2 regions of the Streptomyces flavofungini genome follow, and region 2 is predicted to be linked to the other one. Evidence: riboswitches for the same ligand, from Rfam matches in the RefSeq annotation. Region 2 holds a riboswitch; the other holds the start of a gene.
The links. A riboswitch is a leader RNA that binds a small molecule or an ion and turns the genes downstream of it on or off. The one in region 2 is predicted to bind cobalamin.
Positions count from the first base shown of each region.

Region 1: linked by a shared signal. The riboswitch ahead of QUY26_RS29075 (ABC transporter substrate-binding protein) and the one ahead of QUY26_RS25100 (CbtB domain-containing protein) in region 2 are both predicted to bind cobalamin.

Region 1 is NZ_CP128846.1:6,805,050-6,809,252, forward strand. It holds gene QUY26_RS29060 (haloacid dehalogenase-like hydrolase) at 1-194, opposite strand, end outside; gene QUY26_RS29065 (helix-turn-helix transcriptional regulator) at 370-1,281, shown strand; gene QUY26_RS29070 (VOC family protein) at 1,278-1,847, shown strand; cobalamin riboswitch at 1,845-2,030, shown strand; gene QUY26_RS29075 (ABC transporter substrate-binding protein) at 2,182-3,171, shown strand; gene QUY26_RS29080 (FecCD family ABC transporter permease) at 3,168-4,203, shown strand, end outside.
Region 2 is NZ_CP128846.1:5,910,324-5,914,526, reverse strand. It holds gene QUY26_RS25110 (glycoside hydrolase family 6 protein) at 1-485, opposite strand, end outside; gene QUY26_RS25105 (GAF and ANTAR domain-containing protein) at 646-1,422, shown strand; cobalamin riboswitch at 1,773-1,922, shown strand; gene QUY26_RS25100 (CbtB domain-containing protein) at 1,954-2,184, shown strand; gene QUY26_RS25095 (CbtA family protein) at 2,202-3,092, shown strand; gene QUY26_RS25090 (class F sortase) at 3,157-3,783, opposite strand; gene QUY26_RS25085 (hypothetical protein) at 3,845-4,203, opposite strand, start outside.

The sequences.
Region 1 (4,203 bases), 890 kb from region 2:
AGCTTCGCCGCCACCGGCTTCGGCCAGTGCGTGAGGTCGGCCGCGGCGGCACGGGCGGCCGCGCTCGGCGCTGGGGCGTCCACCGCCTTCGCGTCCGCCGCGCTCGGCCACAGCGCGCCGCCCGCGAACACCGCCGCCGCCAGCGCCCCCGCCGCCCCGACGACCGCCGGCCTGCCCTTTGTTCGAATTGCCATGGTTCCCGTTCCCTGGAAGCGCTGAGCCGACCCGTCCGGAGCGGCGCGCCATGCTACGAGGACAAGGTGCCCGATTCCCATGATCGAGGTCACCGTGCGTGCCGGGCATGGGACGGACGGACGCGGGTAGCCGCACCGGACGACAGGCCCGTCCGCGCCCGCCCACAATGGCTTCATGGGCCCCACGGCTACGGACACCACCGCCCGCGACGGCGACACCGCCTCCCGCGAGTTCGTCCGCGCCGCGCCCCCGCCCGGCGGCCTGGTCGTGTCCGCCGTGGGCTACCGCACGCAGGGCCGGCGCACCGCTCTGCACCGCGGCCTGCCGTCCCCGTACCTCACGCTGATCTTCTCCCTCGACGGCCCCGTCATCACCGGCCGCACCCCCGGCCAGGCGACCGGACCCGACGCCGTCCGCACGGACATCGTCGTCGGCGGCCTGCACCAGAGCCCCGCGTACGTCGTCCAGCCCGAGCACGAGGCCGGCATTCAGCTCGCCGTGCATCCGCTCGCCGCCCGCGCCCTGTTCGGGCTGCCCGCCGCCGAGCTGGCCGGACAGCTCGTCACCGACGGCACCGACGTCCTCGGCCGGGTCGCCGCCGACGTCCGGGAACGCCTCTGCGAGCAGGACGCCTGGAGTGACCGGTTCGCCTTCCTCAACGCCTACTTGGCGCGCCGCGCGGCCGACGCGGAGCGCGCCGGAGGCGTCCGGCCCGAGGTCGGCGAGGCCTGGGCCTGGCTCGCCCGGCACCGCGGCGCGGGCACCCTGCGCGGTCTGTCCGCGCACGTCGCCCTCAGCGAACGCCGCCTGTCCGCGCTGTTCCGCGCCGAGACCGGCGTCACACCCAAGCAGGCCGCCCGTCTCATCCGCTTCCAGCACGCGAAGGCGGCCGTCGTCCGCGCGGTCGCCGCGGGCGCGCGCCCCGACCTCGCCCGGATCGCCGCCGACTGCGGGTACTACGACCACTCCCACCTCGTACGGGACTTCCAGCAGTACACGGGGGCGAGCCCCAGCGCCTGGATGGCCGAGGAGTGCCGGAATATCCAAGCCGGAGGGCACGCGGGCGGCGAAGACTGGGACGCATGAACAGCAACGAAAACCCGCAGAGCGAACAAAGCAGGCAGAGCGCACAGAGCGCACAGAGCGCGCAGACCACGGAGACCTTGGAGACCACGGAGGCCACGGAGGCCACGCGAAACAGCCAGGGCGGCCCGACCGGTCCGGTCGCGGCGAACCGTCGCGCGCCCGACGTCTGGGCCACCTTCCAGGCCGACGACGCACCCGCCCTGATCGACTTCCTCGTCGGTACCGTCGGCTTCCTGCGCACCGCCGTCCACGAGGACGGCGGCCGCGTCGCCCACGCCCAGCTCGACTGGCCCGAGGGCGGCGGGGTCATGCTCGGCAGCTACGACCCGAAGGCCGCCGAATGGTGTCTGCGGCCCGGCACGTTCGGGGCGTACGTCGTCACCGACCACGTCGACGACCTCTACCTCCGTCTCACCGCCGCCGGCGTGAAGGTGATCCGCGAGATCGAGGACCAGCCGTACGGCAGCCGCGAGTTCGCGGTCGCCGACCCCGAGGGCAACAAGTGGGCCTTCGGCACCTACCGCGGTGAGCCCGCCCCGACCAGGGGTGATGCCGCCCCGGAGTGATAGCTTGCGGACGCCAGTCGTACCCGCACCTGGGTCGGGGAATCCGGTGGGAATCCGGAACTGACGCGCAGCGGTGAGGGGGACGGGCGGGGCCAGCGGCCACTGGGAGTCCACGGACCCCGGGAAGGCGGCCCCGCCCGGACGAACCCGAGTCCGAAGACCTGCTGGCACCGCCGTCCGCACGGGCGGCGGAGTTCGCAGACCAGGCTCCGCGCATGAGCCCTGAGACTCGGGAAGACGTGTGCCTTCGACCCCGCGCCGCCTCGGCGTCCGCCGTACCCTCCGCCCCGCCCGCATACGCACCCGCTCCGCCGCCCTGAGCGCGGGCCTCGCCCTGGTCCTCGCCGCCACGTCCGCGTGCGGTGGCCCGGCCGCGAAGCCCGAGCGGGAGGCGCGGGCCGGATACCCCCTCACGCTCACCGCCTGCGGCGAGCGGACGAAGGTGACGGCGCCGCCGGAGCGGGCCGTCTCCCTCGACCAGGGCTCCACCGAGATCCTGCTCTCCCTCGGCCTCGCCGACCGCATGGTGGGCACCGGCACCTGGACGGACCCCGTCCTGAAGCGCCTGGCGAAGGAGAACGCGAAGGTCCCACGGCTCGCCGACCGCTACCCGTCGCTGGAGAAGGTCCTCGACAAGGAACCCGACTTCGTCAGCGCGTCGTTCCTCTACACGGTCGGCAAGGGCGGCGTCGCCGACCGGGCCAAGTTCACCGAACTCGGCGTACCCGTCTACGTCTCGCCGACCGACTGCGCGGGCAAGGACAACACCGGCGACGACGACGGCACCCGCACCAAGACCCTCACGATGGACACCGTGTACGGCGAGATCCGCGACCTCGCGCGCGTCTTCGGCGTGGCGGAGCGCGGCGAGAAGCTGATCGCGGACCTCAAGTCCCGGGCCGCGCGCGCCAAGAGGTCCGTCGACGCCTCCGGCACCACCCTCATGTACTGGTTCGCCAACTCCGAGTCCCCCTACATCGCGGGCTGCTGCGGCGCCCCCGGCATCATCACGCGCGCACTCGGCGTGCGGAACGCCTTCGCCGACACCCGCGCGGAATGGCCCCAGATCAACTGGGAGACCATCGCCGACCGCGACCCCGACGTCCTCGTCATCGGCGACCTCACGCGCAGGTCCCAGTCCGCCGAGAGCGCCCGCCAGAAGATCAAGTTCCTGGAGTCCAACCCGGCCACGAAGAACCTCACGGCCGTGCGGAAGAAGCGGTACGTCCTCCTCAGCGGCCAGGCCCTGAACCCGGGCATCAGGACCGTCGACGGCATCGAACAAGTGGCGGCGGCGCTGCGCGAGTTCGGCCTCACGAAGTGAGGGCCCTCGCGGGCGGGGGCCCGCGTCGGCTGCGTTCGGCGCTGCGCGGCGGACTCCTCGCCCTGGCCGGGCTCGCGGCCCTCTTCCTCTCCCTCGCCGTGGCCGTCACCATCGGCCCCGCCGACATCTCCGTGCCCGACGTGTGGTCGGCCGTGGCCGCCCACCTCGGCTGGGGCGAGGCCGAGCTGACGCCGATCCGCGACGGCATCGTGTGGAACCTGCGGATGCCGCGCACGGTCCTCGCGGCGGTGTGCGGCGCGGGCCTCGCCGTGTGCGGGGCGGTCCTCCAGTCGCTCCTGCGCAACCCGCTCGCCGACCCGTTCGTGCTCGGCGTCTCCTCCGGCGCGTCCACGGGCGCCGTGGCCGTCGTGGTCCTCGGCGTCGGCGGGGGAGCGCTCACGGTCTCGGCGGGCGCGTTCATCGGCGCCGTCGTGTCCTTCGCCCTGGTCCTGCTGCTCAGCCACACCCTCGGCGACACCACGGACCGCGTGGTCCTGTCCGGCGTGGCCGCCATGCAACTGTTCTCCGCGCTCACCTCCTTCGTCGTCCTCACGGCCGCCGACGCCGAGACCACCCGGGGCGTGCTGTTCTGGCTCCTCGGCTCGCTGAGCGGCGCGTCCTGGACGGACGTGTGGACGTGCGGCGCGGTGCTCGTCGTCACGCTCACCGTGTGCCTGCTGCAGGCCCGCGCCCTCGACGCGTTCGCCTTCGGCCAGGACGCGGCGGCCACCCTCGGCGTCCACGTGGACCGGGTGCGCGTGCTGCTGCTCTGCACCACGGCGCTCCTGACGGCGGCCCTGGTCAGCAGCGCCGGGGCGATCGGGTTCGTGGGCCTGGCGCTGCCGCACGCGGCCCGGGCGGTGGTCGGCGCGGGGCACCGGCGGCTCCTGCCGGTGACGGCGCTCGCGGGCGCGGTGTTCCTGATCTGGGTGGACACCCTCGCCCGCACGGTCCTCGACCCGCAGGAGGTCCCGGTGGGCGTGGTCACCTCGCTGATCGGCGTACCGGCGTTCGTGGCGGTGCTGTACCGGA
Region 2 (4,203 bases):
TGCCGCTCGCCGATGCCCTTGGCCACGGCGTCGATCCAGGCGCGGTAGGCGTTGCCGTCGGCGGCGCCGCCCTTGGAGAACTGGCCGCAGTCGCGGTGCGGGATGTTGTAGAGGACGAGGAGGGCGTCCCGGTCGGCCTTCTCGGCGGCCTCCGTGTACCCGCGGACCTCCTCCTCGGGCTTCTCCGGGCCGATCCACTCGCCGACGGGCTGCTCGGCGATCTTGCGGATCTGCTCGGCCTCGTCCTTCTTGCCGTCCTTCTCGTACGCGGCGACCTGCTTGGCGGCGTTCCCCTCGGGGTTGACCCAGAACGGGTCCTTGCCCTTGGGCTGTTGGCTGACGCCGTTGCCGGAGCCCTCCTCCTCCTTGCCGTCACCGTCCGACGAACACCCGGAAAGCAGCAGCGCGGCCCCCGCGAGCGCCACCGTCACGGACACCCCCCTGGCCGCGTAGCCCCGCGCGCGACCTGTGTTTTTGCGGTACATCCACTCCCCCTCGGGTGCACTGTCCGGTGCTCAATCCTGACATAACCGGGTGCGGCCCACGAGGCCCGGCAGGCCCGGCGACACACCTGTTGGTGACCTGTTACAGCCCGCCGAAGCTGGGTAGGCGAGGGGCCGTGGGGGGCGGGCCCGAAGGAGACTCATGCTGGACCGCACCCCAGCGCGCAGGCTGGCACAGATCCTCATCGAAGCCGCCGACACCGCCGCCGACGACTTCGACGTGGAGCGCCACCTGCGCCGCGTCAGCCAGCACTGCGCCGAACTCCTCGGAGCCCTGGCCGTGGGCGTGGTGTACGCCGACGGCGGCGGCGCCGTCGGCCTCGCCGTCAGCGACAAGGGCGGTGAGCTGGCCAGGGACCTCCTCGAAGCCCAGGCGGCAGAGGGCCCCTGCCTGGAGTCGTACGGCACCGGCACCCCCGTGCCGCCCGTCCTGCTCGCCTCCGCCGACGCGCTCGCCCGCTGGCCGGACTTCACGAAGCGGGCCCGCGCGCGGGGCGTGGAGGCCACGTTCGCGGTGCCGCTGCGGGCCCGCGAGCGGGTGCTCGGCGCGCTCAACGTCTTCGCCGCCCGGTCGCCGAACGGGAACCGGCCCGACGGCCGTCCGCAAGAGGGCGAAGAGGACAGCGCGTTGGTGCTCGCGCAGGCGCTCGCCGACGCCGCCGGGGTCGGGTTGCGCAACCACCGCGCGTACGCCACGTACCGCGACCTCTCCCAGCAGCTACAGGTCGCCCTGACCAGCAGGATCCGCATCGAGCAGGCCAAGGGGATCCTGGCCGAGCGCTGGCGGACCGGTCTGGACGTGGCCTTCGAGGCGCTGCGGCGGCACGCGCGCCGGGAGCGCCTGGTGCTGGACGTCGTCGCGGGAATGGTGATCGAAGGCGCCCTGGACGACGCGACGTTGCGCGGAGAGGGCTCGTAAGCCGCCAGAACTCGCCGAGCACTTGGCGCCAAAAGCCCTCTAGGCCGGGGCCGCCTTCCGCTCTAGAGTCAGTCCTAACGGCCCAAGCCCCCGGTCGGAGTTGCCTTTTCGCACCGCCTGGACCCATCAGAACCGTTGGGACCAACCAAGGCCTCCCGTGCCGACGCCGGGTTCCTCCCGCAGCTCGAGCGCGCGCGGTCGAGGACCAGCCCGGTCGACGACTCCGGGGGGAGCGGGTCGTTGGCCGGGCCGGGTTGTGCCCGCGCCCACCGCGCGCCGGGGTGCGCGCCGTGCGCACAAGCCCCCATGTCAGGGGCGCGCGGGCTGGTTGACAGTGTCCATGACCACCTGGGACTCTCCGGGCGACAAGTCCATACATCGAGGCGACGGTTGCCAGGAACCCGGTGCGACTCCGGGACGGTCCCGCCACTGTTACCCCGCGCGAGTCACCGCTCACCCGCGCGCGGAAGTCAGGAACTGACCCGTCGTCCTCCTGTCATGGGGCGTGGAAACCCCATAAGGAGAGCACCTATGTCCACTGCTACGCCTGCCCACGGCCCGGCACACACCGACACCGCGGCGATACAGTCCGCGACGATCGAGACCCGTGACTGGCTCATCGCGGCGGCCGCCGCGATCGTCGCGCTGATCGCTCTCTACGCCGTCTTCATGGACAACGGCTCGCTGATCTCGGCGACCGGCGACTACCTGCACGAGTTCGCTCACGACGGCCGGCACCTCTTCGGTGCTCCCTGCCACTGATCGGGGCCGCGCGCACCATGCCGACGTCCCCGAAGTCCCCGAACTCTCCCACCGCTCCCCGCACTTCCCCCGACCCCACCGGCGAACCCCCCAAGTCGCCCGAAACCACTGATACATCCGCGTCCCGCGAGTCCGGGCGCTCCCCCGTGCTGCCGCTGCTCGGTCGCGGGATGGTCGCCGGAGCGCTCGGCGGCCTGGTCGCCGGGCTGTTCTCGCTGCTGCTCGCCGAACCCCTGATGGACAAGGCGATCCGCGCCGAGGAGGCCCGCTCGCACGAGCACGAGCCCGCGGGTGGCGCCGTCCAGCACCACGAGGAGCTGTTCTCGCGCTCCACCCAGCACGCGGGCCTGGTGATCGCCCTGGTCGTGGCGGGCATCGCGATCGGCGTGCTGTTCGCCGTCGCGTACGCGCTCGTGCACCGGCGTGATCCGCGCGGCAACCCGTGGCCGCGCGCCCTCGCGTTCTGCGCGGCCGCGTTCTGCGCCGTCTCGCTGTTCCCCGCGCTGCGCTATCCGGCGGCCCCGCCCGGGGTCGGGGACGCGGGCACCGTGGGCGACCGGCAGGAGATGTGGCTCGGCGCGGTCGCCCTCGGCGTGCTCGGCATGTTCCTGGTGTGGCAGGTGTACGTGCGCCTCGCCACGCGCCCCGTACCGGTGCGGCAGTGCGCGGCTGCCGTGACGGCGGTGGCGGTCCTCGCGCTCCTGTGGGCGCTGCCCGACAACCCCGACCCGGTCCCGGTCAGCGCGACCCTGCTGTGGGACTTCAGGATGCTGTCCCTGGCGTCGCACGTGCTGATGTGGGCGGTGTTCGCGGTCGTGTTCGGCGGCCTCGGGCTGCGCGCCCTGCGGACGAAGGAGCCGGTCACGGCCGATGCGTCGGGCTACGGCTCGGCGGCGCCGGCGAGTTAGGGCTGGGGCCGCGCGGCTCCCGCGGGTCAGCGGCCACGGCCGCGCGGCTCCGGCGGGCCGGCGGCTATGCCCCCTTGGCCCCGGTGAGGTAGGCGGACACGACCACGTTGGCCGAGTAGGTGCGGCTCGCGCGGTCGAAGGTGCCGCCGCAGGTGATCAGGCGCAGTTCGGCCCGACCCTCCTCACGGGGGCCGTAGGCCGTGCGCGCGCTGAAGTCGTCGCGGCCGAGGACCTGCACGTCGTCCACCGTGAACTCGGCGACCGAACCGTCGTCCCTGGTCACGCGCACCTTCTCGCCGGGGCGCAAGGCGCTGAGGTGGTAGAACACGGCGGGCTTGGACTCAGTGTCGACGTGCCCGACGAACAGGGAGGTGCCGCGCGCGCCGGGCCGCACCCCGCCCCCGTACCAGCCCACGACACCCGGCTGCGCGAACGGCGGCGGATCGATGGCGCCCTCCGCGTCCAGACCGCGCGCGACGACGGGGGCGCGGACGCCGAGGCCCGGTACGTCGACGCGCTGCGGGCGGGCCGCGGCGAGCGGCTCGTGCGCGGGCGGCAGGTCGACCCCGGCGGGGCGGCCGACGGCGGCGACGTCGCCCGTCGTCGGGTCGGAGAGGCCGCCGCGCACATCGGTGATCTCGTTGCCCCACAGCCACAGGCCGACGAGCAGGAACGCCCAGGCCACGCCCATGACGAGACGGCTCGTCCCGGGCGGGTGCGGGCCTGCGTCCGGATCCGGGCCCGTCACGGCGTCACTCCGGGCGGCGGCGACGGACGCTGCGCAGCGCCACGGCGATCGCCGCCACACCCGCGAGGACCAGGCCGACGACCGCGTGCCGGGTGCCGGGTCCCGCCTCGTCGGCCTCGGCGGCGGCCGAGGTCAGGGGGGCGGCGCCGCCGCCGCCGGCGCGGACCGGGGCGGTCGGGGCCTGCCCCGTACCCGCCCCCGCGCCCTTGACCTGGACCGTGCCGACGCCCTGGTGCGGGTGTCCGTCACAGGTGACGGTGATCTCGTACGTACCGGAGACGCCCTGGCGGATGCGGGTCGTCCCGGACAGTGTGTTCCCCTTGCCGTCCCGGCCGGTCAGCTGGGCGTCCCGGGTGAACGCCC